One region of the Rhizobium sp. Pop5 genome, then DNA from elsewhere that is predicted to be linked to it. Evidence: riboswitches for the same ligand, from Rfam matches in the RefSeq annotation. Region 1 holds a riboswitch; each other region holds the start of a gene.

Evidence for each region. Region 1 has a riboswitch for FMN ahead of ribB (3,4-dihydroxy-2-butanone-4-phosphate synthase). Riboswitches for the same ligand answer to the same signal wherever they lie in the genome.
Region 2: another riboswitch for FMN. It lies ahead of NE852_RS13990 (6,7-dimethyl-8-ribityllumazine synthase); the one in region 1 lies ahead of ribB (3,4-dihydroxy-2-butanone-4-phosphate synthase).
Region 3: another riboswitch for FMN. It lies ahead of NE852_RS08030 (DMT family transporter); the one in region 1 lies ahead of ribB (3,4-dihydroxy-2-butanone-4-phosphate synthase).

The regions. Positions count from the first base shown of each region.
Region 1 covers NZ_CP099401.1:266,166-276,057, reverse strand. The annotation lists gene NE852_RS27030 (sugar ABC transporter ATP-binding protein) at 1-485, shown strand, start outside; gene NE852_RS27025 (SDR family oxidoreductase) at 508-1,296, shown strand; gene tpiA (triose-phosphate isomerase) at 1,301-2,038, shown strand; gene NE852_RS27015 (SDR family NAD(P)-dependent oxidoreductase) at 2,101-2,883, shown strand; FMN riboswitch at 2,990-3,134, shown strand; gene ribB (3,4-dihydroxy-2-butanone-4-phosphate synthase) at 3,250-3,876, shown strand; gene NE852_RS27005 (hypothetical protein) at 5,089-5,688, shown strand; gene NE852_RS27000 (calcium-binding protein) at 5,688-6,860, shown strand; one part of gene NE852_RS26995 (IS3 family transposase) at 6,782-7,262, shown strand; one part of gene NE852_RS26995 (IS3 family transposase) at 7,262-8,151, shown strand; gene NE852_RS26990 (hypothetical protein) at 8,165-8,497, shown strand; gene NE852_RS26980 (IS30 family transposase) at 8,979-9,892, shown strand, end outside.
Region 2 covers NZ_CP099399.1:2,356,472-2,366,363, forward strand. The annotation lists gene NE852_RS13950 (LLM class flavin-dependent oxidoreductase) at 1-1,013, shown strand, start outside; gene NE852_RS13955 (LysR family transcriptional regulator) at 1,404-2,312, shown strand; gene NE852_RS13960 (MFS transporter) at 2,323-3,561, opposite strand; gene NE852_RS13965 (helix-turn-helix transcriptional regulator) at 3,558-4,199, opposite strand; gene NE852_RS13970 (adenylate/guanylate cyclase domain-containing protein) at 4,404-5,495, opposite strand; gene NE852_RS13975 (hypothetical protein) at 5,735-5,959, shown strand; gene NE852_RS13980 (GCG_CRPN prefix-to-repeats domain-containing protein) at 6,050-6,379, opposite strand; gene NE852_RS13985 (SRPBCC domain-containing protein) at 6,565-7,011, opposite strand; FMN riboswitch at 7,278-7,420, shown strand; gene NE852_RS13990 (6,7-dimethyl-8-ribityllumazine synthase) at 7,501-7,935, shown strand; gene NE852_RS13995 (VOC family protein) at 8,083-8,772, shown strand; gene NE852_RS14000 (DUF1194 domain-containing protein) at 9,111-9,887, opposite strand.
Region 3 covers NZ_CP099399.1:1,193,653-1,203,544, forward strand. The annotation lists gene clpX (ATP-dependent Clp protease ATP-binding subunit ClpX) at 153-1,430, shown strand; gene lon (endopeptidase La) at 1,837-4,254, shown strand; gene hupB (DNA-binding protein HupB) at 4,461-4,736, shown strand; FMN riboswitch at 4,857-5,008, shown strand; gene NE852_RS08030 (DMT family transporter) at 5,092-6,000, shown strand; gene NE852_RS08035 (LysR substrate-binding domain-containing protein) at 6,161-7,060, opposite strand; gene NE852_RS08040 (zinc-dependent alcohol dehydrogenase family protein) at 7,165-8,154, shown strand; gene NE852_RS08045 (aldo/keto reductase) at 8,227-9,213, opposite strand; gene NE852_RS08050 (cupin domain-containing protein) at 9,338-9,760, shown strand; gene NE852_RS08055 (class I SAM-dependent methyltransferase) at 9,766-9,892, opposite strand, start outside.

The DNA of each region.
Region 1 (9,892 bases):
TGATGGTTCCGGAAGATCGCAAGGACCAGGGGCTCGTCGTTGCACACAAGATCAGTGAAAACATCATCTACGCCAATCTCGACAAGCTTGGCGGGCGCTGGCTCACCTCGCGCGTGAAGCGTGGTTTCGCCGAAAAGGCGGTGGTGAAATTCGGCGTCAAGGGTCGTGCGGAACAGCTTGCTTCCGATCTCTCGGGCGGCAACCAGCAAAAGGTCGTCATCGCCAAATGGCTGATGCGCGATCCCAAGGTCGTGGTGCTGGACGAGCCAACGCGCGGCATCGATGTCGGTGCCCGCGCCGGCATCTACGACATCATCGTCAACCTCGCCAAACAGGGCGTCGCGGTCATCGTCGTGAGCTCCGATCTCGAGGAGGTTCTCGGCGTATCGAACCGCATTCTCGTGCTGGCGCAGGGCAAACAGGCAGGCATTCTCAAGCGTGACGAGGCGAATGACGTCTCGGTCATGGAATTGGCGACAATCTAGGAAAAGACAGAAAGGAAGAGCGGTGTCCGACATCTCTCTGAACGCACCGAAGCTATTTGATCTCGGCGGCCAGGTCGCCATCGTGACGGGCGCCGGCAGCGGCATCGGGCAGAGGATCGCCATCGGTCTTGCCCAGTGCGGTGCCGACGTGGCTCTTCTCGATCGCCGCACCGATGACGGCCTTGCCACCACAGCCGGCCATATCCGGGCTGCCGGCCGCCGCTCGATCGAAATCGCTGCAGATGTCACCAGCAAATCATCGCTTGCCGAAGCCATCGCCCGGACAGAAGCCGATCTCGGCGCTCTCTCACTTGCCGTCAATGCGGCCGGCATTGCCAACGCCAATCCCGCCGAGGAAATGGAAGAGGACCAGTACCAGACGCTGATGGACATCAACCTGAAGGGCGTCTTCTTGTCCTGCCAGGCCGAAGCGCGCGCCATGCTGAAAAACGGCCGCGGCTCCATTGTCAACATCGCCTCCATGTCCGGCGTCATCGTCAATCGGGGTCTAAGCCAGGCGCATTACAACGCCTCCAAGGCGGGTGTGATCCATATGTCCAAGTCGCTGGCAATGGAGTGGGTCGGGCGCGGCATCCGCGTCAATACGATCTCGCCGGGCTATACCGCAACGCCGATGAATACCCGGCCGGAGATGGTGCATCAGACCAAGCTCTTCGAAGAGCAAACACCGATGCAGCGCATGGCCGGTGTCGACGAGATGGTTGGTCCGGCCGTCTTCCTGCTTTCGAACGCCGCAAGCTTCGTGACGGGCGTCGATCTGCTCGTCGATGGCGGCTTCTGCTGCTGGTGATCTCATGCGCAAGCTGATTGCAGGCAACTGGAAAATGAACGGTCTCATCTCCTCCCAAGCTGAGATCGAGGCGCTGAGGGGATTAACGGGCGAGGCGACGTGCGACATCGTCGTCTGCCCGCCCTTCACGCTGATCGACCGGGCAGTGGAGCGGGCCAAGGATTCGAACCTGGTCATCGGCGCACAGGATTGTCACGCGCAGCAGTCAGGCGCCCATACCGGCGACGTCTCTGCCGAAATGCTTGCCGATATCGGCGCGCGTTATGTGATCCTCGGACATTCCGAGCGCCGCGTGTCTTATGGTGAAGATGATGAAATCGTCCACGCGAAGGCGGTTGCCGCTCATCGGGCGGGCCTGATCGCGATCGTCTGTGTCGGTGAAACGCGACATGAGCGTGATGAAGGACGGGCGATCGAGGTGGTTGGCGAGCAACTGGCAGAATCCATCCCCGAGGGAGCGACAGGCGCAAATCTCATCATCGCCTATGAGCCCGTATGGGCGATAGGAACAGGATTGGTGCCAACCAACAAACAGATCGAGGAGGTCCATGCTGCAATCCGGCATATGCTCGAAGAGTGGCTGGGCGATGACGGCCATTCCGTCAAGATCCTCTATGGCGGCTCGGTCAAGGCATCCAATGCCGCGGCCATATTCGGGCTTCGCAATGTGGACGGAGCGCTGGTTGGTGGCGCTTCGCTGAAGGCATCGGAATTTGCCGGGATTATTTCTGCAGCCTTTTGAAGTCTGCGTGATGAGGCAAGTGTCGTCGGTTTGCAGATCGGCACCCCTGAAAGGAAAAGAGAATGCAACGCTTCGAAAACAAGACCGTCGTCATTACCGGCGCAAGCCGTGGCATCGGTGCGGCGATTGCCAAACGTTTTGCGCGCGAGGGTGCCCATCTCGTGGTCTCCGCCAACGAGGAGAGCGTGCATGCCGTTGCCGAGCAGATCAAGGCCGATGGCGGAGAGGCGATCTCCTTCGTAGGCGACGTCACCGACAAGGCAAGCGTCAAGGCTCTTTACGATGCAGCCGAACAGGCCTTCGGCGACGTTGATATCTCCATCCAGAATGCCGGCGTCATCACCATTGCCCGCATCGAGGACATGACCGAGGGCGAGTGGGACAAGGTCATGGCCGTCAACACCAAGGGCGTGTTCCTCTGCGCCCAGGAAGCGATCGCCCGCATGCGCAAACATGGCCGCGGCGGCCGGATCATCAACACCGCCTCCGGTCAGGCGCGCGACGGCTTCATCTATACGCCGCATTATGCTGCCTCCAAGATGGGCGTCGTCGGCATCACACAGAGCCTTGCCAAAGAAGTTGCGACCGATGGCATCACCGTCAACGCCTTCTGCCCCGGCATCATCGAAACCGACATGTGGGCCTACAACGACCAGGCATGGGGCAAGCTGCTCGGCAATTTCGGCCCCGGAGAACTTATGAAGGAATGGGTCGAGGGCATCCCGATGAAGCGCGCAGGATCGGGCGAAGATGTTGCCGGCCTCGTGACTTTCCTTGCCAGCGACGATGCTGCCTACATCACCGGCCAGACCATCAATGTCGATGGCGGCCTGATCATGTCCTAGCTCTGTTCGACAAAGGGGAACGGTGCTTTCACCTCGGTGCGGCGAACCCCGCAGGGTGATCGACATCCGACCTCTTGCAGAACAAGGCCTTCATCATCTATCTAAGTCATGTTCTCAGGGCGGGGTGCAATTCCCCACCGGCGGTATCGAGGCAACTCGGAGCCCGCGAGCGCCTTCGTGGAAGCGAAGGGTCAGCAGATCCGGTGAGAGGCCGGAGCCGACGGTCATAGTCCGGATGAAAGAGAGCAACGCAGGGGACGCCGCTCGGCACGCGGCGTTTCATATGCTTGTTCGCCCAAGGGAAAATGGTGGCTTTTGACAGGCCATGAATGCCGCTCACGCGGCTAACCCTTGAAAGGCAGAGAAATGGCAATTTCCAAAATCGAAGATGCGATCGCCGCGATTGCGCGGGGCGAGATCGTGGTTGTCGTTGACGATCGCGATCGTGAAAACGAGGGCGATCTCATCATCGCATCCGAAGCGATTACGCCGCAGGCGATCGCCTTCATGATGAATTATGCCCGCGGCCTGATCTGCGTGGCGATGGAAGGCGAGCGGCTGGACGACCTGCAGATCCCGCAGATGGTCCCCAACAATACCGAACTTCTGAAGACGGCTTTTACCGTGTCGGTTGACTATATTCCTGAAACGACGACCGGTATTTCGGCCGCCGACCGCGCCGCGACGGTTCGGGCGCTGATCGGCGAGAACTCCCGCCCCGAGGATTTTGCCCGGCCTGGCCATATCTTCCCATTGCGTGCGCAACCGAACGGCGTGCTTGCCCGTCCAGGCCACACCGAGGCGGCTGTCGACCTCGCAAGGCTTGCCGGCCTGTCGCCGTCGGGTGTCATCTGCGAAGTGGCCAATGATGATGGCACGATGGCGCGCCTGCCGGAGCTTGAGCGGTTTGCCGAGCGACACGGCCTCCATCTCATCACAATCGAGGACCTCATTGCTTATCGGGGCGTGAGCGCGCCTGTTAAGGCGGCCTGATCGACCTAGCTGTTGGCTCTCCGCCGAACATCGCTTGGTCCTGTTCAGTGGAACTTGTCGTTAGAAGCGACGCGGAAACCCTATACCACAACCAACAACTGTCACGAGGGCGTCTTCGGCGCTGCCAAACCATATAGAGCATCCGGCGTCTCGACGACCTTTATTCCTGTAAAACAAGCTTAAGGACCGGATTTAAGCCTCGAGAAACGCTGGTTTTTCCCAGATTCTTAGGAAGTATGTCCCGGATCAAACTGGCCCTAGCGCCGGATCCGATTTGGCGAGATAAATTACAAGCAAATTACATCCTGACTCACCGACCCCCGATTTCAAGTTCGAAACGGCGTTCGTTCGAGCGTTCGCGCTGAAGCTCTGATCAAAAGGATCAATCTTTGATCCTGATTGGGGGCACTTAATTTTCGGCTTGGAATGGCGCGGCAACGGGCTTGGTGTGCCTGAGAACGCCTCTGCGGATGGGCCGCCCGGAAGGGAGAGAACTTTTGAACCTGAGGGCGGTCTGTCGTGAACAGCTATCCATCGCTTAACCACGATTAGACAGTGAATTTGGGCTACTCTCGAAAATCCCTGAATCGGACGCGCAGACATTGGGACTGTGCTGCAGCCGTCACTCCGCCGCAACCTCATTCATAACAGAGATGATTTCGCGATATCCGGGATCGTTTTCGAACTCCAGAACCTCCGAAGCCAATCGTCCGAAGACCACGGTCAGCGATTTTCTTCCGCGCGGCATCGGGCGTGACAAGATCGTGCGGAGGACGTCCTTCACTGCCACAGTCCAGCGCCCGTGATCGCGATACAGCGTCAACCCATTGTCATCGTTTCCAGATCTGGTTCGGTTCCAAGACGGTTCACGGCGCCCAACGTTTCAGTGAAGTGGATCGCTGCTTGCAGCGGAAGCCCGTCGAGCCAGGTAACCGGTCATCCTCACCGGATAGCGGGCGGGCGGCACCCTTGTTGTACTTAAATTCGCCGTATCCACCGCGACGATCCGAGCGGTAGGTTGTCGCAAACCGGCCGTTAGGGTTGCGTTCACCGGTCCTACAAATGGGCTTGCAAAATATGCAACCATTGAACTATCACTATTCAGCCATGATACTTATGGGGGTGATATTTGTGGCGCTAGTTGCAACTTTTCTGAGGCCACTCAATTGCTGGTGGCTATTGCGTCTGATCCGGGCTCCGCGAAGCTCGCCGTTGACCACCACGTTTGTCGTTTTTGCGGCATTGCTGGCCTCTTTGGCATTCGCATCGACATCTCACGCAGAAGCACTTGACACTACCGCCTCGGACAAAGCTTTATATGCTCACGTTTCGCGGTATCCGCTTCATCGCGGCTATATGTATTGCCTAGTGGCAATAGAATATTCAGGCGACTATCAAGGTCGATTCTGCCCCGGAAACCGTCTGCTGATAGGTCGGGCGCAGAAGGCCCTAAACCAGCCTATTCTCGATCTTCACGACGACGCAGAACTTCGGCGAATCCTTCTTGCCATTTCCAGGTTTGCGAAGGAGGGTCGAGATGCTCAGCCTGAGCAGGGAGCGCAAACTCCGGTGGCCTCTTCATCTCGCGACCAAATAACCAAGTATTACAAGAAAGAGCCTGCGGAACAACCGTTTCTGTACTGTTATGCCGACATTTTGTATTTTGCTGATGTTGGAAGTGCCTACTGTCGCTACACGATAGCGAAGTTTAATTTGCTGTTATTCGAGGAAAGCGAGCCATTGTTGCCTGATCACGATCCGGCGGTTCTTTTCTCAATGCTGAAATCCATTCTTTTGAGGGAGAAGCCGTAATGGGAATCCAAGAAGTTCTGGGAAAGCTTAATTTTGTGAACGCAACTGGTGGAGAGCCAGATCGCATCAAACAGATAATAGCTGAGTTATACACAGTCTCCGATACAGCGCGGGGTGTTTTTGATCTTCTTGCCGCTAGCCCAAAAATACTCACATTCGAGCACGAGTTTCAAACTAAGGCGAAGCCCGGTGAATTTTGGGTTAAATACAACCCAACCTCCGTGGATGGAAAATGCCTTATCGGTAGCGACGGAACCATAGCCACTTATTCCTTCGAGCAAGCTATAATGCATGAGATTCTCCACGCGGTCGTTGGTGTCGACGACGGCGAGAAGGATGGCATCCCTCCTAATCTCCTGACAGGAAAGTATGACTATGTAGGTGACACAGTCCGAGACGAGCAGCTCATTGTTGCCGAGATGGGAGGGCCTCATTACGTTGATCGCGCATCATATCATTCGACGCTTTACGACTGGCAGGTCGAGTCGCTCGACGTTGCGGTTGGGGAAAGTCTAACAGACGGCGAGCCGGTCAAATTGGTCCTTGTTGATGATCTTGGAGCGAAACTTCACGGCGACGCAATTGACACAAGAGATTTATCTGACCCAGTTTTATTAGTTGGTCTCGAAGGTAATGACTTAATCCGCGCTGGTGCCGGGAACGATTATCTATACGGAGGCGTGGGCAGTGACACAATATTCGGCGGCGACGGTGATGACTGGGTCGCGGGCAATGCAGATTTCGATAAGCTGTTTGGCGAGGCCGGAAACGACTATGTTGTAGGGGGCAAAGGCGATGACATCCTGATCGGTGGCACAGGCAATGTGAACCAGTTAGACATCTCCACGCTTCATTCCGAGTGGTATGATGGCGAGCGGGATTTTCTCAACGGTGGGGAGGGGTTCGATACCTTTTACATGTTTGCTACAGAGGGCTTCTACGGCTCAGTCACCAGCAATAAGGCTACTTGGAATGCATTGCAAAAGTCCGATTGGATTGATGGGTCTGATCACGACTATATTGCCAACATTCAAATTACCCAGGACCATGAACAGACCCCCGAAAGTTGGACACCCAACTTCGGGGGTTTTGCATGTCCAAATACAGCAGCGCATTCAAGCAAGAAGTCATTGAGTATTACGGTTGTGGTGAGCGTAGCTACCGGGAGGTAGGTCTGCGCTTCGGGCTTGATTATTCGATGGTGCGGCGGTGGGTCGCCAGCCACGCGGAGCATGGCTTGGCGGGCTTGGCACGTAAACATAGTCACTATGATGCGCAGTTCAGACTATCGGTCCTCGAACGTATGTGGAAAGATGGTCTGTCCCGTCGACAGGCGGCCGCGCTTTTCGACATTCGCAACGCCGGTAGCCTCTCAGTCTGGGAGAGGCAATATGAGCGCGGTGGGCTTGAGGCCCTTGTCCCGCGCCGGAGAGGCAAACCGCGATCGATGCCCGAGCCCCCTACCACGGACACCAGCACGGATGGAGCGCAGGATGACGCTGCCAAGAGCCGCGAGGAATTGCTGGCGGAACTGGCCTATCTGCGCATGGAGAACGCCTACCTAAAAAAACTGGAGGCCTTAACGCAGGCGCGTCACGCGCCGAACGGACGCAAGCCGTCCAGGCGTTAAGGCCGCAGCATCCGCTCGACGGGCTGCTGGCGCTTTCGGGCCTGGCGCGCAGCACGTTCTATTATAGGCAGAAGGTGCTCTCCTCCGGCGACCGACATGCGGCCCTGAAGGTGACGATCCGATCGATCTTCGATGAACACAAGGGACGCTACGGCTATCGTCGGGTGACGGCGGCGATCCGTGGCCGCGGAGAGGCGGTCAACCACAAGACTGTCCAGCGGCTGATGGTCGAGATGAGGCTGAAGTCCCTGGTTCGGCCGAAGAAGTACCGCTCTTACAGGGGCCAGGCCGGGCACGTCGCGCCAGATCTCATCCAACGACAGTTCGCTGCCAGGCGCATGAACGAGAAGTGGGCAACCGATGTCACCGAGTTCAATGTCGCCGGCGAGAAGCTCTTCCTGTCGCCGGTCATGGACCTCCACAATGGCGAGATCATCGCGTATGAGATGGCGAGGCGGCCGATCTTCAAGCTGGTCAGGGACATGCTCAACAAGGCATTGACCAAGCTCGATGACGATGACAGGCCGATCCTGCATTCCGATCAGGGATGGCAATATCAGATGCCAGAGTGGAGCCGTATGCTCCAACAAGGCAATGTCGCCCAAAGCATGTCACGCAAGGGCAATTGCCTCGACAATGCCGCCATGGAGAGCTTCTTTGCCACGCTCAAGTCCGAGTTCTTCCATCCCAATCAGTTCGACAGCATCGACAATCTGCGAGACGGAATCGACGAATACATCCGCTACTACAACAACGATCGCATCAGGATGAAACTCAAAGGGCTGAGCCCTGTGAAATACAGGACCCAGCCCTCAAATCATCCCAGCCTATGAACCGTCCAACTTTATGGGGTCAGTTCACCACGTATGGGGCGATTTTGCGCTCACTAGTGAAATGGTTGCTGCTGCTCTTAGCGGCTATAACGGCAACCCCTACCTTCTCGGGTCGGCCACCTTCAATACCGGGGACGGAGGGTTTCAGACCGACGTCCTAGGCAAGATGATAGACGGTTTCTTTGTGGTCTACACCGAAGTAGTGGATGCAAAGAAAATTCTAACGGTTATTCACAACTTCGCGGAGCCAGAAGAACAGCTGATCGCCGAGCGGTTTTCATCTGATAATTCCGAACTGTGGCAGTTAACTCAACGATCCACCGACGGCGATGTTCTGCTTGTGTAAGCGGACACTATAACTTCGGTGAACTGAAAAACCTCAGTCGGCTTCGTCCGACTGAGGTTAGGCTGCCAGGCGCTTCTGCATCGCTTCCAGCGGCCATTGCGATAGCACCTCAATTCACGGCTAGCGCATCTTGAGGGAGCCATCGGTCGTAAGGACGTCTGCTTACTGTTCGGCGTTCCGGAAATCGATGGCGTGCTGCCTAGAGATGGTCTCGCGTTCGGGGCTCTCCATGAATTTGCGGGCGGTGGCACCGATACGGTCAACGGCGCTGCTGCCGCGGTAATCCGTACGCACGTTGCGATTATGTGCTTTTAGTTCCTAATAATCTGGTCTTTGCCCCGTTCCTACAATCCCATGACGTAACAGGAATCTCAGTTCCATAATTCAGCTTATGCCGCAAATTGCTTGCAAAGGGTGGGTTCAAGGATGAAGTGCGACTTGCGAATGATACCAATGGGTTATCACTCGCAAGGAAGATGCAATGAAACGGACCTACTCCCATATTGATCTGGATGAACGACGCAAGATCGCCCGGTGGCGAATGACTGGCCTGAGCGTTGAGAGTATTGCCGAGAAGCTCGGCCGGCATCGTTCGACGATCTTTCGGGAGATCAAACGCAACACGTTTATCGACAACGATGTTCCGGATCTCAACGGCTACTACTGCGTCACAGCGCATGATATCGCTTGTGACCGGCGTACGAAGCTGCGGAAGCTGGCGCGCTTCTCTGACGTCAGACAATCTGTCATCGACCGGATCGTACACGGCTGGTCGCCACAGCAGATTGCAGGACGCATGCGCCTGGAACGCCATCCGATCTCTGTCAGCCACGAGACGATCTACAAGTTCGCATATTCGCCCGACGGGCACGCCATCAAGCTGTGGCGGCACCTACCGGAGCATCGTGCGCGACGCCGACCACGACATGCCAGACGCAAGCATGGTCAACGGTTTAGCCCGGAACTCAACATCTTGCGGCGCCCCGATGTCGTTGCCGAGCGCAAGCAGTTTGGGCATTGGGAATGCGACCTGATCCAGTTTCGGAAAAAGTTCGGCAAGGCCAATGTGACGTCGCTGGTCGAACGAGTCAGCCGCTTCGCGATCTTCCTGCGCAACAATGACCGTCAGTCCCGTCCTGTCATGGACGGCCTTGTTCAAGCACTGCAGGCCCTGCCCCACCTTGCTCGCCGTTCCATCACCTTCGACCGGGGGACGGAGTTCACTGACTGGCCGTATCTGCAAGCCAGCATCGGCGCCCAAACCTGGTTTTGTGATCCGCAATCGCCCTGGCAAAAAGGCACCGTCGAGAACACCAATGGCCGGGTCCGGAAATGGCTTTCGAGAGAGGTCGATCCACTGTCCGTGACCGACGCCGACCTGATCGACGTCTGCAA
Region 2 (9,892 bases), on a different replicon from region 1:
TCGGTTTTCTCTCGTTCGGGCATTGGACGCCCTCGCCCCAGTCGCAGACGCGCTCGGCGGGTGATGCGCTGCTGCAGTCGATCGACCTTGCGGTGGCGGCCGAGGAGCTCGGTGCCGATGGCGCCTATTTCCGCGTCCACCATTTCGCCCGCCAGCTCGCAGCACCCTTCCCGCTGCTGTCAGCCGTCGGCGCCAGGACCAGCCGGATCGAGATCGGCACCGCGGTCATCGACATGCGTTACGAGAACCCGCTCTACATGGCCGAGGATGCGGGTGCGGCCGACCTCATCGCCGGAGGGCGGCTGCAGCTTGGCATCAGCCGCGGCTCGCCCGAGCAGGTGATCGACGGCTGGCGCCATTTCGGCTATGGCCCGCCGGAAGGCGAGAGCGATGCCGACATGGCGAGGCGCCACGCCGAAGTCTTCCTCGAAGTGCTGCGCGGCGAAGGCTTCGCCAAGCCGAACCCACGGCCGATGTTTCCGAACCCGCCGGGCCTGCTGCGTCTCGAGCCGCATTCGGAAGGCCTGCGCGAGCGCATCTGGTGGGGCGCAAGCTCCAACGCCACCGCCGTCTGGGCCGCCAAGCTCGGCATGAACCTGCAGAGCTCGACGCTGAAGGACGACGAGACGGGCGAGCCCTTCCACGTCCAGCAGGCCGCCCAGATCCGCGCCTATCGCGAGGCCTGGAAGGCGGCCGGCCATACGCGCCAGCCGCGTGTCTCGGTCAGCCGCAGCATCTTCGCGCTGGTCGATGAGCGCGACCGCGCCTATTTCGGCTATGGCGGCGAAGAAGGCGACAAGATCGGATTCATCGACGAAAAGACCCGCGCGATCTTCGGCCGCAGCTACGCCGCCGAACCCGACGTGCTGATCAAGCAGCTCGCCGAGGACGAGGCGATCGCCGAGGCCGACACGCTGCTGCTCACCGTGCCCAACCAGCTCGGCGTTGAGTATAACGCCCATGTCATCGAAGCCATCCTGACCCACGTCGCGCCGGCGCTCGGCTGGCGTTGAGGGTTGCGTTGACGGCTTGATTGACGAGCGGGCTTTGGGCGTGGGCATCGTCTTGTCAGGGCGACCAAGAGCGGACGTGCCGTGTGGCACCCCCCTCTGGCCTGCCGGCCATCTCCCCCACAAGGGTGGAGATCGGCAAGAGGCTTGACCATCGCTCGCTCTCTAACGGCAGCGACAACCACGACGCCTAATTGTTTGGGGAAGCCAGTACGCCCAGCCAATCTCCCCACCTGTGGGGGAGATGGCCGGCAGGCCAGAGGGGGTGCCGCACGGCATGCCGCCAACATTCGGCGTCCCCTCCCTGATCGCCTCGACGCGCGTCCACAGCCCAAACCTTGAACCATTGCATGGCTGACCGAGTTATGGCCGTAGAACCGCTCGAGTTGCCTCATGCCGCGCACCAACCTGAACGATATCCTGATCTTCATGGCCGTCGTCGATGCCGGAAGCTTTATTGCCGGTGGGCAGGCCATGGGGTTGTCGCGTTCGGCGGCGGGAAAGGCGGTCATCCGCCTGGAAGACCGGCTGGGCGCGCGCCTGCTCAACCGCACGACGAGGACGCTGAGCCTGACCGACGAAGGACGCCTGTTTTATGAGCGCGGGCTGCATATCCTCGCCTCGGTCGACGAGGCCGAAGCAAGTGTTGCGGGGCGCAGCGGCACGCCGCGCGGCGTCCTCCGGCTCACCGTCCCCCGCGCCTTCGGGCGGCTCGTGGTGTTGCCGCTGCTCGAAAAATATCTTCGCGCCTGGCCCGATCTCCAGGCCGAGGTGAGCTTCACCGATCGCCTGGCCGATATCGTCGAGGAAGGCTTTGATCTGGAGATCCGGATCGGCACGAACGCATCTGCGTCGGATGAAGGGTTGGCCTCGCGCGTCATCGCCGCCTACAAGACGCGGCTTTGCGCCTCGCCTTCCTACCTCGCCGAGCGCGGCGAGCCGCGCGATATCGATGATCTCGCCGACCACGACTGCCTGTTTTTTATGTGCCGCAATCAACGGCAGGGCTGGCGCTTTCGCGGCAAAGGCGGGACCTGGATCAAGGCGCCGGGGGTAAGCCGCCTGCGGCTCGACAGCGGCGAGGCCATCCGCGATGCGGCGCTGGCGGGATTGGGCATCGCTCTCCTGCCCGACTTCTTCATTGCCGCCGATCTCGCCGCCGGCCGCCTGCGTCAGGTCCTGCCGGACCCTGAGACCGACGAGGCAAAGATCGTGATCCTCTATCCCGACAAACGCCTTATCGAACCGCGCGTGCGCGGCTTTATCGATCTGATCGTCGAAGAACTGGGGCATAAAGCGTGAGGCTCGGCCTTCAGGCGAGCGCCTTTTCGAAGCCGCGGAAACTCTTTAGCGCCAGCGGCGCAAGTGTTGCGCAGAGATAGGCAAGCCCGGTCACGAACAGCGCTGCGGCAAGGCCGATGCCGCTGATCAAAGCGCCGCCGACGAGGCCGCCGAAGGGAATGAGGGCGAAGCAGAGGGCGGCGTTCATCGCCGTGACGCGGCCGGTCAGCGGCTTCGGGATGCGCTCGAAAATCACCGCCGACAGGATGGGGTTGAGGAAACCCGAGGCAAATCCTGCGACGGCGAGCGTCGCAAAGACGGAGCCGAGCGGCGCATCGAGTGCAAGCACCAGAAAGCGCGGAAATCCGGTCAGCAGGAAGGCCACCGTATAGACCATCAGGCGCGGCATGCGCTCGCCGATGACAGCCGCAATCGCAGCCCCTGCGATCGAGGCGCCGGTGAAGGCGGCCAGCATGGCGCCGAGCAGCTCCGGGCCGTGGCCGGTCTCCCGCGTCCAGACCGGCAGCAGCACCGCCCCATAGGCCTGGTCCATGAGATTGGTGATAGCCACCATGGCGACGATGCTGACGAGCACCGCATCGCCGCGCAGAAAGCGCCAGCCTTCCCGGAGATCGTCGAGATAGGAAGACACCATGCCCGGACGTCCGCCTGATGTGGCGGCTCGCTCGGCGGTGCGCCTGATGCCGGGGATGCCGGCCGCAACGATCAGGGCGGCGGCGGCAAAGGTGGCGGCATTGACGAGGAGCGCCTGGCCCGGGCCGATCAACCCGATCAACGCGCCGGCGCCCGCCGCACCCGCCGTCGAGGCCAGCCGCTCGATTGCGCCGGCGACGCCGGTCACCCGCTCGAGCGGCACGTCGGCGAGTGCTGCGATATCGGGAACCATCGCCTGCTTGGCGGCATCGGATGGGCCGCGCAGCACGCCCATGGCAAAGACGACAGGCAGCAGCATCGGCACGCTCAACAGACCGAAGAGATCGAGAAGCGGCACCAGCCCCACGACAGCGACGGAGGCCAGGTCGCAGGTTATGGCGATGCGCTTGGCGCCGACCTGGTCGATCAGCGGCCCGCCGAGCGCCTTGGCGATCACATAGGGCAGCATTTCCATCATCGCCGTCAGCCCCGTCAGCACAGGACTGGCGGTCGCGCTCAGCACCAGCCAGGGAATGGCGATGGTCGAAAGCCGCGTGCCGGAAAGCGACAGCGTCTCGGCGGCGGCAAGTGCCAGGAACGGCCCGCCCCGCCTCACGGCTCCTCCTCCCCCTCGCGATGCGGCAGGCGGCCCGGATAGGGAAAGGCGTGCAGCATGACCGAGAAGGGAACCATGCCGGGCTTCCGAGACGCCGCCTCGCCGAGCTGCGGCGCTGCCCGCATCGCTTCCAGGATGATGTCGGTCAGCCGCCGGGTCAGGGCCTCGGCCTGTTCTGCCGTCATCGGGATGATGATGTCGTTCGCCGTGCTCGCCTTGCGCCATTCGGCCGGCAGTTCGGCATATTCCTCCGCCGCCTGCTGCATCTGGCCGACCTGCAGGGAGAGTACCGCCTGGTTGAAGGCGATGTCGAGATCGAGCGCCTCCCCCTCGATCTCGCTCGCCGGCACTGACGTCAGTTCGTGGCTTGCGCGCCACCAGCGGTCGCGCCGCGAGACATGCGGCGCCTCCTCGATGAAACCATATTGGGCAAGCTGGCGCAGATGATAGCTCGTGGCTCCGCTGTTCAAGCCGAGGCGCACGGCCAGCTGCGTCGCCGTAGCCGGGCCATCCACCCGGAGCATGCCGAGCATGCGCAGCCGCACCGGATGCGCCAGCGCCTTCAGCGCGGCCGGATCGGGAACGACCCGGCTGAGGGTACGGGCATCTGTGGCGGGCTGTGGGCGCGGCTTTTTCATGAGCCGAGAGTATAGTTTGCAAAGAAAACTTTGCAAACATTTCTTTGCAAATTATACATACATCAGGAGATGCGAGCGCGACGCGAGGTCGCCCGCCGATGAGAGAAGCTCCGCCCCCTCGCCTCATAGCCCGGACTGAAAGCCTGCAACGCAGGGATAGGCGACACCAGGCTGATCGCCGCGCCCCGCACCTGGGGCGTCACGCTAATCTTCCGGCAAGGCGAAGACGGCGCAGGATTCGGCGATGCCGCGCAAGGCGTGCTCGCCAAGCGGCGTGAGGGCTGATCCAGTGTTCGCCGCCACCGCGCCCGAGATCAGCACGCTGCGGCCAAGCGGCTTGCAAAGCCCTTCCAGGCGACTGACGAGATTGACAGCCGGACCGATGGCGGTGAAGTCAAGCCGGTCGGCCGCGCCGATATTGCCCCAGAGGATCTCGCCGAAATGCAGTGCGGCGCCGAAGGGCAGCGGCGCCAGCCCCTGCGCCCGGCGCAGCTGGTCGAGATGGGCCATGCCGGCGCGGCAGGCGGCGACCGCCCTCAGCGCCGCCTCGCAAGCATTGCGATCGCCCCCGGCCTCTTCGCCGGAGGCGCCCGCGACGGGAAAGATCGCGAGCACGCCGTCGCCCATGAATTTTAGCACCTCGCCCCCGAAGGCATGCACGGCGCCGGCGACACGGTCGAAATAGGCGTCGAGCGCTGCAATCATCGCATACGGCTCGGTCACTTCGGAAAGGGCGGTGAAATCTCTGAGATCAGCGCAGAGAAGGGCGGCGCGGATGATTTCGCCTGTGCCGCGCGCAAGCGCGCCGGCCTGCACCCGGGCAGCGCTGCGCCGGCCGAGATAGGCTTCGAGCAGGGCCGCCCGCGCCTCGCGCGCCGCAAGGGCAGCAAGCGGTGCTGCGGCAAAACGCGCGACCTCGCGCAGCCGGGCCGCATCACCAGGAGCAAAAGCCCCTGCCCCGTCGGCAAGGCCTGCCCAGCCGAGGATGGGGTCGTCCGGAGAAGGCCCGATCCTTTCTTCCCAGACCGGCCCGAGCCCGGCCAGCCACTCACGCCCGGCCCCGACGGGCGGTGCCGCGGCGAAGGCCAGCGCCTCGATGACGGTCCCGCTCTCCGCCCGCCACAGCCATGTGCGCCGCGCAATGATCGGATGCGGCACCGAAAGCGTCAGCGCGCCGCCGGCGAGCGGCAAGCCATCGGCCAGCAGCCGACGCCCGAGTTCGGCGAGAAACCGTTCGGGACCGGGCGAAGCGGCGGCCTCGTCAATCAACCAGGCAAGAGAGGAAGGCAGATCCATGCCCTAGCATTGCACTCGGTCCGAGCCTCGGCAACCCCGGTGCGTCCGCAAGCGGACGCAGCGCTTCCTCTTGGCTCTTGCGCCCGCGGCCATCCCCCGCAACCCCTGTCAACCCCACCGCCAAACAACCCTGTGGAAAACCATTCAGCGCGGTGGAAAACAAAGAAAAAAACACTTTAAACTTGCGCGGATTTGATTCCATTATGCGCCGTTCGTCATCGTATGATTGAGGGGTTGCGATGGGCACGACGTACTGGCCGAAAGATCCGCTTGACGGAAACGACATAACGCTGCTGACGTCGATCCTTCGGCGATGGTGCACGCGCTACGGGATCGAATTCACCGCCGAAGAGAGCAAGCGGAAAGCGAAGGAACTCGTCGAATGGTTCGAGTTCGGCGTCAAGGATCCGGTCGAGCTCGAAGAGCTGATCGACGGCAAGCATTGGCTCGTCACTCCGATCTGAGCCCAAGCGTCCGCGCATGAAAAGAGGCCGGGCGAAGATCGCGCCGGCCTCCATCGTTTTGGTTCCGGGGTTTTGGTTCTGGGCGGGGTATCAATCCCAGTTACGATCGCGATCCCAGCGGCGATCGCCATACCAGCGACGGTCGTCATTCCAGCGACGATCCCGATCCCAGCGGCGTTCGTGGCGCCAGCGCGGACCATCCCAGCCCCAGCGCGGCGGACCGCCATAAAAAGCCATCGGCGGGCGTTGCCAGTTGCGGCGGCATTCGCCCCACGGCGTCAGGTGCCAGCCGCGACCGCAGGCGTAGTCGGCCTTGACGATATTGCTCTGAACGTTGATTGACCCCATCGGCATGGCCTCAGCTGTGCCGATCGAGAGGCTGCCAGCGAGCAAGGCAGCCGCGATAGAAAGTGCCTTCATAACGAACTCCATTCAATCCAGCCGTACCCACCTTAGGGATGCCAAATTGAACTGGGGATGAATTGCGCGTTCATGTTTGCCGGGGAAAAAGGCGCGTTTGCGGACGGCCGGGCAGTGCGCCGGACGGCCATTTTTTCCGCAATGTCAGGCGGTTGCGGGCCGTGGCGAGGCCCGCGCAAAACCGTTCATTTCCTGCCGCTAAAGACATCCGGACCCGGATCGCGCCCGGCGGCGACCTCGGTCAGCCGCCCGAGATAATGCACCCAGCCTTCCGTATGGCCGGCGCATTGCTCCGCACTCGGCAGGCCGCTATGGGTGAGCCGCAGGAGCGTCCCGTCGGGCTGCTCGATCAGGTCGATCTCGACCAGGCTCGAGCCCGGCGGCACCACCTCGCTGCCGTCCCAGCCGAAGCTGTAGGCCAGGCGATGAACCGGCACCACCTCGCGAAACGAACCGCGCGCGAAGCGGGCGCCTGTCACGTTGACGAGATAGAGCCCGCCCGGCTCAGGCTCGATCTGCGCCTCCGTTCCCATCCAGCGCAGGATCTTCTCCGGATCGGTCATCAGTGCAAACACCGCAGCCGGGGGTGCTGCTATATGCGCCTCGCGGCGCACGATGAATGGGTCTGGCATCACATTCTCCCATGATTGCTGTCCTGCCCTATGACGCGGCACGAGATGCTTTTTCGACATGGATGTCCTCAGCAGAAGCATTTAGGCGGAAGAGCGCGCTCAACAAGGGCGTTGGAGCACACATCCATCAGCCGATAGCGCACCCGCCTCGTCCTTCGAGGCCACTGCGGGGCGCCTCAGGAGAGGCTCTCTTGGGGTCGCAACCCCGCCTCCATCCCGAAACCATCTTCCCCTATTGCCAGCCCGCCGCCTTGACCCTATTGTCGCGCCGTTCTCAGGGCGGGGTGAAAGTCCCTACCGGCGGTATGCAGTTTCGATTGCGAGCCCGCGAGCGCCTTCCTCGGAAGGGTCAGCAGATCAGGTGAGATGCCTGAGCCGACGGTCATAGTCCGGATGAAAGAGAACGTGCGTTGCCGCTGCCCTTTCGGGCTGGCGGCGGACGCTCGTGATCGCCTTGGGTGACGTGTCTGTACGCCAAAGGAGATTACCATGACACCCACCCGTTATGCCTTCATCAAAGCCGGCTGGCACGCCGATATCGTCGATCGTGCGCTTGAAGGCTTTCAACAGCTCATTCCCGCCGAGCAGATCGACGTGTTCGATGTTCCAGGCGCTTTCGAAATGCCGCTCTTGTCGCGCGATCTTGCCGCGAGCGGGCGTTATGGCGCCGTCATCGCCGCCGCCTTCGTCGTCGACGGCGGAATCTATCGCCATGACTTCGTGGCCCAGGCCGTCGTCGACGGGCTGATGCGCGCCGGAATGGATACCGGCGTGCCGGTGCTGTCGGTCTCGCTGACGCCGCATCACTATCAGGAAACCGAGCACCATCAACAGATCTACCGCGCTCACTTCGTCGAAAAGGGCCGCGAGGCCGCGCGCGCCGCTCTGATGATCGGCAAGACGCGCGCCGCTCTTGCGGCGTAGAGACCCGCGCAACAGGCGGCGGGATCGGCCCGCCGTCTTCTCCCTACCGACAGAAGAATTGATTCGACGCCCTCGCCGCGCTGTGGTCCACTCGACCCCGACATGTATCGCCATTCTTAATGCGTCCAAACCTCAAGGGAGCTGAAGATGAGCAATGCAATGCGCAGTGAAACCCCCACCCTATCCACGAGAACACGACCGGTCGACACCAAGCTCGAAGTGGTCGTCATCCCCGTTTCGGACGTCGACCGCGCGAAACGCTTTTACGACGGCCTCGGCTGGCGGCTTGACGCCGACTTCGCCAATGATGCCGATTTCCGGGTGATCCAGTTCACCCCGCCCGGCTCCGGCTGCGCGATCATCTTCGGCAAAAATATCACCGCCGCCGCCCCCGGCTCCGCCCAGGGCCTTTACCTCGTCGTCTCGGACATCGAGGCCGCCCGCCGCGATCTCATCGCCCGCGGCGTCGAGGTGAGCGACGTCTTCCACGACGCAGCAGGCGTCTATGCCGGCAAGGATGAACCCTATCTGTTCGGACGCCTCAGAATCGCCGGCCGCGATCCCGACCACCGCAGCTACCGCTCCTTCGCCTCGTTCAAGGATCCCGATGGCAACGGCTGGCTGTTCCAGGAGGTCACCACGCGGCTGCCGGGCCGCATCGACGCCGACGAGACGGCCTTCTCGACATCAAGCGACCTCGCCGCCGCGCTGCGCCGCGCCGCCACCGCCCACGGCGAACACGAGAAACGAAACGGCGGCAAACACGACGAGAACTGGCCGGACTGGTACGCCGAATACATGGTCAGCGAACGGGCGGGCCGGGAGTTGCCGTTGTAGGTGGCGGCAGAGGCCGTAAGCCCCCGCTTCGCCCTTCGAGGCCCTCGCAGGCGCCCAGGGCGAAGCTCTATTGGATGCCGCGCGTCTCTTCTTTACCGGCATGCCGTGTGGCACCCCCTCTGGCCTGCCGGCCATCTCCCCCACAAGGGTGGAGATCGACAGGAGGCTTGACCACGCCCCCTGTCGAACGGCAGCGGCAATCACAATGCTCGGCTGTTTGGGGAAGCCGTCACGCCCAGCCGATCTCCCTCCTTGTGGGGGAGATGTCCGGCAGGACAGAGGGGGGTGCCACACGACATGTCCTCTCATCCCAAATCGCGCCGGCAAGCCACCACCCCTCACCGCTCGAAAAAGTCCCGCCACTGTTTCTCGCCAAACAGACAGTCGGCCGCGGGCGCATCCCCCGCAATCTCACGCACCGTCACCGGCGGCCAAAGGCCGCTGATTTCGAGCACCAGCTTGCGGCGTACGGCGACGGCGAAATCCTCGATCTTGTGGACCGGCAGCACAAAGGCGCCGGGGCCGCCGATGACGCAATCGGCGTAATATTTGTCGAGACCCTCGGGCGCATCGGAAGGCCGCAGCATGATGGCGAGGCCGTTAATGACCATGCCCGCTTCCACCGCCCTGTCACGGGCCAGCATCACCGGATTGCCCGAGTTGTTCGGGCCGTCGCCGGAAACGTCGATCACCTCCCGCCTGGCCTGAAAGGGACTGGCGATGATCATGCTGGCGCCCTGGGCGATGGCGGTGGAGATCGAGGTGCGCCGCTGCGTGGCGATCGGCCGGGCTTCGAGTTTGTCGGCAAAGGCGATCGCATCGGCTTCCGTCTCGATCACCTGCCAGTCGATCACCGAATCCTGGACGACATAGCCCGCCCATTCGAAATAGCTGATGGCGATGCGGCCGGTGAGTCCACCCTTGACCGCATCGATGAATTCCTTGTGCTTGAGCGCCTCGACATAACCCTGGCGCTGGATGCCGATCTCCTCGAAATCCATCGACCGCGAGGTGTCGACGGCAAGCACCAGCGCCACATCGACCTCGCTTCTCCCGATCTCCGCGATCGGGGCGACGCCGGAAAGACCCATCAGCACCGCAAGTGTCGTCAGCATCGGCA
Region 3 (9,892 bases), on a different replicon from region 1:
TTGCCGCCGGAACCCGGACATGATTGATTGGGCCCGGTTCGTAGCCCCTGAAGCCCTTCTCGGCAAAGGCTCCGGAAACGGAGTGCCGCCAGGAGCTGATTGAGTGGACCGCGATTTCACCTTGAAATGCGGCGTGCTGGAAGGAAAGTGATATGAGCAAGGTCAGCGGCAGCAACGGCGGCGACAGCAAGAACACCCTCTATTGTTCGTTCTGCGGAAAGAGCCAGCACGAAGTCCGGAAACTGATTGCCGGACCGACCGTGTTCATCTGCGATGAATGCGTCGAATTGTGCATGGACATCATCCGCGAGGAGAACAAGTCCTCGATGGTCAAGTCCCGTGACGGCGTCCCCACGCCCCAGGACATCATCAAGGTCCTCGACGAATACGTCATCGGCCAGCGGCAGGCGAAGAAGATCCTGTCGGTCGCCGTTCACAACCACTACAAGCGCCTGGCACACGCCTCCAAGAACGGCGAAGTCGAGCTGGCGAAGTCGAACATCATGCTCGTCGGCCCGACCGGCTGCGGCAAGACCTATCTTGCCCAGACGCTCGCCCGCATCATCGACGTTCCCTTCACCATGGCTGATGCGACGACGCTGACCGAGGCCGGTTACGTCGGCGAGGATGTGGAAAACATCATCCTGAAGCTCCTGCAGGCGGCGGACTACAATGTTGAGCGCGCGCAGCGCGGCATCGTCTACATCGACGAAGTCGACAAGATCTCGCGCAAGTCCGACAATCCGTCGATCACCCGTGACGTCTCGGGCGAGGGCGTGCAGCAGGCGCTCCTGAAGATCATGGAAGGCACGGTCGCTTCCGTTCCGCCGCAGGGTGGGCGCAAGCATCCGCAGCAGGAATTCCTGCAGGTCGACACGACGAACATTCTGTTCATCTGCGGCGGCGCTTTCGCCGGCCTCGACAAGATCATCTCCGCCCGCGGCGAGAAGACCTCGATCGGCTTCGGTGCGACCGTCAAGGCCCAGGACGACCGCCGCGTCGGCGAAGTCCTGCGCGAACTGGAGCCGGAAGACCTGGTCAAGTTCGGCCTCATCCCCGAGTTCATCGGCCGTCTGCCGGTTCTGGCGACGCTTGAGGATCTTGACGAGGATGCGCTGATCCAGATCCTGTCCGAGCCGAAGAATGCACTGATCAAGCAGTATCAGCGCCTGTTCGAGATGGAAGACGTGGAACTGACCTTCCACGAGGATGCGCTTCGCGAAATCGCCCGCAAGGCGATCGTGCGCAAGACCGGCGCCCGCGGCCTTCGCTCGATCATGGAGAAGATCCTGCTCGACACGATGTTCGAGCTGCCGACGCTGGAAGGCGTGCGCGAGGTTGTCATCTCCGAGGAAGTGGTGCGCGGTTCTGCCCGTCCGCTCTACATCTATGCCGATCGTCAGGAAGAAAAGGCCAACGCTTCCGCGTGACCTTGTGACTTTCACACGATTATTTTGAGGGGCTTGCCGTCGGCAAGCCCCTTTCTATTTGAAAAACCATGCGAGGCACTGTTAGTATTTTGCGGATGGGAACCGCAATTGCCCTTGCCGATATTGCGCAAGGGGTGGTGCTTGGCAAAGATGCAGTGATTCCGTAAGCCTATTGTTGGCGTTTGTATTTTAGCCGGGTCGGAAGTGGTAAGCGCCGGTCCAGCCACGCGCTTCATAGTGTTGGCGTTCCGTTGTAACAAAGCTGTCACATCCGGGGAACGCGGGCGTTAGCGTGGCTTGAAAAGCGTAGTCAGAACCTCCACTTGTAGAGCCAAGTGAGAGTGCCGGCCGGTCCCAAGCGGCCGTGCAGAGAGCCCGGCAACGGGACGATGGAAAGGACAAAAGAATGACGAAGAAAACGTCTGTAGCGAGCAGCACCGCCTACCCTGTTCTGCCCTTGCGCGACATCGTGGTTTTCCCGCATATGATCGTGCCGCTGTTCGTCGGACGGGAAAAGTCGATCCGTGCGCTCGAAGAGGTCATGGGTTCCGACAAGCAGATCATGCTGGTGACGCAGATCAACGCCAGCGACGACGATCCGGACCCTTCGGCGATCCACAATGTCGGCACCGTGGCGAACGTATTGCAGCTGCTCAAGCTGCCTGATGGCACCGTCAAGGTTCTCGTCGAAGGCCGTGCACGCGCCGAGATCGACGCCTATACCAGCCGCGAGGATTTCTACGAGGCGCTCGGCCATGTGCTCGACGAGCCGCATGACGATCCGGTCGAGTTGGAAGCTCTGTCGCGCTCGGTCGTTTCGGAATTCGAGAGCTATGTGAAGCTCAACAAGAAGATTTCGCCCGAAGTGGTTGGCGCCGCCAGCCAGATCGACGACTATTCCAAGCTCGCCGATACGGTCGCCTCGCATCTGTCGATCAAGATCACCGAGAAGCAGGAAATGCTGGAGACCACCAGCGTCAAGGCCCGCCTCGAAAAGGCGCTCGGCTTCATGGAAGGCGAGATCTCGGTCCTGCAGGTCGAAAAGCGCATCCGCTCGCGCGTCAAGCGCCAGATGGAGAAGACCCAGCGCGAATACTATCTCAATGAGCAGATGAAGGCGATCCAGAAGGAGCTCGGCGACGGCGAGGAAGGCCGCGACGAGATGAGCGAGCTTGAAGAGCGCATCTCCAAGACCAAATTGTCCAAGGAAGCCCGTGAAAAGGCCGATGCGGAGCTGAAGAAGCTGCGCCAGATGAGCCCGATGTCGGCCGAAGCCACCGTCGTGCGCAACTATCTGGACTGGCTGCTCGGCATCCCCTGGGGCAAGAAGTCGAAGATCAAGGCCGATCTCAACAATGCCGAGAAGATCCTTGAAGCCGATCACTTCGGTCTCGACAAGGTCAAGGAGCGCATCGTCGAATATCTCGCCGTGCAGGCCCGCGCCACCAAGATCAAGGGTCCGATCCTGTGCCTCGTCGGCCCTCCGGGCGTCGGCAAGACCTCGCTCGCCCAGTCGATCGCCAAGGCGACCGGCCGTGAGTATGTCCGTATGGCTCTCGGCGGCGTTCGTGACGAAGCCGAAATCCGCGGTCATCGCCGCACCTATATCGGCTCGATGCCCGGCAAGGTCATCCAGTCGATGAAGAAAGCGAAGAAGTCCAACCCGCTGTTCCTGCTCGACGAAATCGACAAGCTCGGCCAGGATTATCGTGGCGACCCGTCTTCGGCCCTGCTCGAGGTGCTCGATCCTGCGCAGAACTCGACCTTTATGGACCACTACCTGGAAGTCGAATACGACCTGTCGGACGTGATGTTCATCACGACGGCGAATACGCTGAACATTCCTGCGCCTCTGATGGACCGCATGGAGATCATTCGTATCGCCGGCTACACCGAGGATGAAAAGCGCGAGATCGCCAAGCGGCACCTGCTGCCGAAGGCCATCAAGGAACATGCGCTGCAGCCGGAAGAATTCTCGGTCAGCGACGACGCCCTGATGGCGATCAGCCAGCAGTATACCCGTGAAGCCGGTGTCCGCAGCTTCGAACGCGAACTGATGAAGCTCGCCCGCAAGGCGGTCACCGAGATCATCAAGGGCAAGACGAAGTCCGTTCATGTGACGGCCGCCAACATTGCCGACTATCTGGGCGTTCCGCGCTTCCGCCATGGCGAAGCCGAGGGCGAGGATCAGGTCGGCGTCGTGACCGGTCTTGCCTGGACGGAAGTCGGCGGCGAACTGCTGACCATCGAAGGCGTGATGATGCCGGGCAAGGGCCGCATGACGGTCACCGGCAATCTGAAGGATGTGATGAAGGAATCGATCTCGGCAGCGGCTTCCTATGTCCGCTCGCGCGCCGTCGATTTCGGCATCGAGCCGCCGCGCTTCGACAAGAGCGACATCCACGTGCACCTGCCGGAAGGCGCAACGCCGAAGGATGGCCCCTCGGCAGGCGTGGCGATGGCGACCGCCATCGTCTCGATCATGACCGGCATCCCGGTGAACAAGCATGTGGCCATGACCGGTGAAATCACCCTTCGCGGCCGTGTGCTGCCGATCGGCGGTCTCAAGGAAAAGCTGCTGGCAGCACTTCGTGGCGGCATCAAGAAGGTGCTGATTCCGGAGGAAAACGCCAAAGATCTGGCGGAGATTCCGGACAACGTGAAGAACAGCATGGAGATCATCCCGGTATCCCGGATGGGCGAGGTGATCAAGCATGCACTGATCCGGCGGCCGGAGCCGATCGAGTGGGATGGCACGGTGGAAACGCCGGTCATCGCATCGGTCGAAGGCCTTGATGATACGGGCGCAGCCATAGCGCATTGAGTGGCGCTTGCCACATTTATGCCCCATTGGCGCAAAAGACGCGAAAAGGCTGGCGGAAACGCCAGCCTTTTTTGTGAAAACGTCATGGAGACGCTTGCTTTTCCTTGATTTGCAGGGCTTTTGGGTTCCCGGCGGGCCTGATGAAACCTATTCTGCGCCTAGCTTACATTTGAGTCGTTTCATACCATTTAGAAAGGGGTGGAAACATGAACAAGAATGAACTCGTGTCCGCAGTAGCCGAAAAGGCTGGACTGACGAAGTCTGACGCGGCTTCCGCTGTCGACGCGGTTTTCGACGTTGTACAGGCCGAACTCAAGAACAAGGGCGACATCCGCCTCGCGGGTTTCGGTAGCTTCACTGTTTCTCATCGTGCCGCAACGAAGGGCCGCAACCCGTCGACCGGCGCTGAAGTCGACATTCCGGCACGCAACGTGCCGAAGTTCACGCCCGGCAAGGGCCTGAAGGATGCCGTCAACGGCTGATTGGATAGTCCGCCAGCCGTACACGAGAGCGGCTGCGCAGGATTTCGGAGGGGTTCGGCATCGCTGAGCCCCTCTTTGTTTTTGTCGCTTGCCGCATGCAGCGCTTTGTTCTACGAACGAAGCCGTTCTCAGGGCGGGGTGAAAGTCCCCACCGGCGGTAAGGGCTGCGGCCCGAGCCCGCGAGCGCCTTCCGAAGCTTTAGCCGGGGAGGGGTCAGCAGATCCGGTGCGATTCCGGAGCCGACGGTATAGTCCGGATGAAAGAGAATGAGCGTGACCGCATGCGGGCAGGGAACTGCCTGTTTCTGCGTGCCGTCGCCTCATACGTCCTGATTTATGTTTGGTCCTTGTTCCGGATGGAAGACATGAATCAGAATTCCCTTGCAGTCCCGCGTTCCCGCGCCTTTGCCGGCGCAGCCTTCATGGTGCTCGGAGGCGTGGCCTTCTCGCTCCTGAATGTGGTCACCCAATGGCTGACCATGAAGCTCGCCTTTCCCCCGGCCTCCACGGCCTTCTGGCAATATGGCTTCGCCTTCCTTTTCTCTTTGCCCTTTCTGCGCAAATCAGGCCTTTCCGCCATGCGGACGGATTATCCGTGGCGGCATGTCGTGCGCGTCGTCTTTGCCGCGCTCGGCGTCGAGGCCTGGGTTTCGGGCCTTGCCTCGGTGCCGATCTGGCAGGCGATCGCACTCGTCATGACCTCGCCCTTTTTCATCATCCTCGGCGCCCGCCTGTTCCTCGGTGAACGAGTCGGCCCCGCCCGCTGGGCGGCGACGGCTGTCGGCTTTGGCGGCGCGATGATCATCCTCCAGCCATGGTCGGACAGCTTCAGCTGGGCAGCTCTGCTACCTGTTCTCTCGGCGCTTCTCTGGGGCGCATCGTCTCTCATCACCAAGAACCTGACCGGCATCGAGAAGCCCGAGACCATCACCGTCTGGTTGCTGGTGATGCTGACGCCGATCAACGGCGGCCTGGCATTAGCCGCAGGCTTCGTCGTGCCGACGGGCACGACGCTGGCTCTCTTCCTGCTGGCGGGCCTCCTGACTGTTGTGGCGCAATATCTGCTGACCCTTGCCTATGCCAGCGCCGACGCCGCCTACGTGCAGCCGTTCGACGACCTCAAACTACCGCTGAACGTGCTCGCGGGCTGGCTATTCTTCGGCTATGCGCCGGCCGGCTATCTTTGGCTCGGGGCAGCACTCATTCTCGCCGCGTCGCTTTTCATCATGAGGAACGAGATGCGCCGGGAAAGGGAACCGGCCTGACGCAGACCCTCTGAAATGTCGTGGGCGATCGGCACCGGCGGCGACGCGACGCTCTGGATCGCCGTCCGTAGGTGATGAAAGCCGCTGGAACTATCAAGCAGACGACTTCGCCTTTCTGTACTCCTTGCCCATCCTGCGAAGGTCGGACGGCCCGACGGACCTAGGTCATGAATTTGGGCAGCGCGGCCGCCAATGCGTCGACGGCGAGACGGATCCTGAGCGGCAGGTGCGGTGTCTGCAGCCACAGTGCATGGCAGTCGTAGAGAAACTCCGGCTGACCCGGCAGCAACACTTCGAGCGCTCCAGCCCGCACGCGGTCGCGGATGAGCCAGTAGGGCAGCCAGGCGAGCCCCATGCCCGCCGTTGCCGCATCTGCGATCGCATCGAGATCATCGAGCCGCAATCGGCTATTCGGCCGAACTTCCACCGGAGACGGGTCTCCACGTGGAAAGAGCCATGGGCTGAAGCGGGCAGAGCGTGCATAGATGATCGCGTTGTGCCCGCCAATATCTTCGATCTGCTCCGGTCTGCCATGCGTATCGAGATAGCTCGCCGAGGCGCAGACCACCATGCGCTGGCGCGCGACGCGTCGGGCGATAATGCCTGACCTGTCTGCCAGTTCACCGGTACGGATCGCGAGATCGTAACCGTTATCGGCGAGATCGATAATGGGATCGCTGAGCGAAAGATCGAGTTCGAGGTTCGGATATCGCTTTGCGAGCTCGATCAGAACCGGCAGCGCGCAGTGCCGCCCAAAATGCACGGGCATTGTGACCCGCAGCTTTCCGCGTGGTTCGGAAAGATGATCGATCGCGAGCGCATCCGCGGCCTCTGTTTCGACAAGGATCATCCGACAGCGTTCATAATAGGCGCGTCCGAAATCCGTCAGGCTCTGCCGGCGCGTCGTCCGGCTGATAAGGCTGACCCCCAATCGCTCTTCCAGAAAGCGGATGTGCTTGCCGACCATGGGTCCGGATAGGCCGAGTGCTGCTGCCGCTGCCGCAAACGAGCCCAGATCCACGGCCTTCACGAAGACGGTCATGCTGGTGAGACGATCCATATTGCAAACTCGCAGTTTCTTCTGTCTTGCCTTTTGGCCAATTTATCTTTCTTGATTGAGTTGTCATAGCTCATTCGGTTCAATTGTTTTGGAGTTTGTGGGAAATGGCACGCATAATCCGATTTCACGAATTCGGTGGCCCCGAAGTTCTCCGCCTTGAAGATATGGATATTCCTGCCCCCGGGCCGGGGCAGGTTCAGATCCGCGTCAAGGCTCTTGGGATCAACCGGGCAGAAGCTCTGCTACGATCCCGCACCTATATCGAAACCGCGCCGTTGCCGTCGGGCCTCGGCCTCGAGGCGGCAGGCATCATCGAGGCCATAGGGGAAGACGTCGACGGCTTTGCGCCTGGCGACGCCGTCAGCATCATTCCGCCGATCTCGATGGTGCGCTCGCCGGCTTATGGTGAGCTCGTGACATTTCCCGCCGAGCTCATTGTCAGGCATCCATCGACACTTTCCTGGGAGGAAGCTGCCGCTGTCTGGATGTCGTATCTGACTGCTTACGGCGCTCTCATCGATATTACCCGACTTTCAAGAGGGGAATTCGTGGCAATCACCGCCGCCTCGAGCAGCGTAGCTCTCGCTGCAATCCAGATCGCCAACGGGATCGGCGCCACACCGATTGCGATCACCAGAACGTCTTCGAAGCGCCAGGCATTGCAGGAGGCTGGTGCCGCGCATGTCATCGCATCGGATGAGGAGGACTTGGAAGCACGACTGAAGGAAATCACTGGGCAAGGGGGCGTTCGCGTCGTCTTCGACGCCGTGGCCGGGCCTATTTTCGAACCGCTGACGGCGGCGATGTCACCAGGCGGCATTCTCATTGAATACGGTGGATTAAGCCCGCGGCCAACACCGTTTCCTTTGCCTGCCGTGCTCGGCAAATGCCTGACGCTCCGTGGCTATCTCGTCCATGAGATTATCCGCGATCCGGCGCGGCTGCAGTCCGCAAAGACCTTTATTTTCGAAGGGCTCGCGTTCGGCACGCTGAAGCCAGTCATATCAAGGACATTCCCCTTCGAGCAGATCGTCGAGGCGCATCGCTTCCTGGAATCGAACGAGCAGTTCGGCAAGATTGTCGTGACGGTCTGATCCGGCTCTGCTGGATGATGTCTCAAGCCCGGCCTGCAACTTGCCGGCCGGGCCTGAATGATCCGTCAGGGCCTACCAGCGCTGATGCACATGCGGCGCAATCAGCCGCTCGTAGATCTCGCGCGTTGCCGCGATGACATCGGCCGAAAGCGGTGCGAGGCCGGCTGCGGCCGCATTGGCCTCGGCCTGCTCGGCATTGCGGGCGCCGGGAATGACGACGGTGACGGCATCGCTCATCAGGATCCAGCGCAGCGCGAACGCGGCCATGGTCGCCCCCGCCGGAACGAGCTTGCGCACTTCCTCGACCGCCTGAAGACCGACTTCGAAGGGAACGCCGGCGAAGGTCTCGCCGACATCGAAGGCTTCGCCGTGGCGGTTGAAGCTGCGGTGGTCATCACTTGCAAACTTGGTGTCGCGGGTGATCTTTCCGGAGAGCAGGCCGCTTGCCAGCGGCACGCGGGCGATGATCGCCACGTTCCTGCGGCGCGCTTCCTGGAAGAACAGGTGATCGGGCCGCTGGCGGAAGATATTATAGATGATCTGGATGCTGACGACGCCGGGATATTCGATCGCCTTCAGCCCGTCCTCGACCTTTTCGACGCTGACGCCGTAACCCTTGATCTTGCCGGCCCTTTGCAGCTCGTTCAGCCCCTCGAAGACTTCAGGCTGGTAAAGCACCTCGCGCGGCGGGCAGTGCAGCTGCACGAGGTCGAGGCTGTCGACGGCGAGATTCTCCAGGCTTCGGTCGATGAAGCCTTCCAGATTGGCCTTGGTATAGCCTTCCGCGACATGCGGGTTGAGGCGGCGGCCCGCCTTGGTGGCGACCATCGGGCGCTCGCTGCCGCGCGTCTTCAAGACGTCGGCAATGATCTTTTCCGAGCGGCCGTCGCCGTAAACGTCGGCTGTGTCGATGAAGGTCATGCCGGCATCGAGCGCGGCATTCAGTGCCGCGCGGCCGTCGGCCTCGCTGATATCGCCCCAGGAGCCGCCGATCTGCCAGGCGCCGAAGCCGACATTGGTGACGGTGAACGGCATGCGGCCAAAAGCATGGTGTTTCATGAAATCCTCCATAGGTGATGAAAGGCACTGGACCTATCAGGCAGATGACTTTGCCGCAATTGTCGATCCGGCCTTGATCGGTCGCCCCGATGAAATATCGTCGCGTTACAAGGCTTCAACTGCAATGGATGCAAAAGGAAAGATCATGGAGTTCAAACCCGCCGGCTCTCGTCCCTCGATGCAGGCCCCGGCCGATTATTTCACCGGCGCTGTTCGTCAAGATCCCCTCATCGAAGCGCCGTCGCCTGCCCGGGTGAGGGCGACATCCGTCACCTTCGAGCCTGGCGCCCGCTCGGCCTGGCACACGCATCCGCTCGGCCAGACGCTGATCGTCACGTCAGGCAAAGGCCTTGCCCAGAGTTGGGGGAGCGAAATCCAGGAGATTCGCCCCGGCGACACGATCTGGTTCACGCCTGGTGAAAAACATTGGCACGGTGCCGGCCCGGACACGGCGATGACGCATATCGCCATCCATGAAGCGCTGGATGGCAGCGTAGCAGACTGGCTGGAGCAGGTCAGCGACGAGCAATATTCCGGCAAGGCCTGAGGCGATCAGAGCCGTTTCAGGCAATAGGAAAAATGCGCATGTGATTCGACCGTCAGAAACTCGAATTGCCAGCCGTAATCCTTGCAAAACTTGGTGACCGCCTCGACGACGCCATAGACGATCGGCTTAACC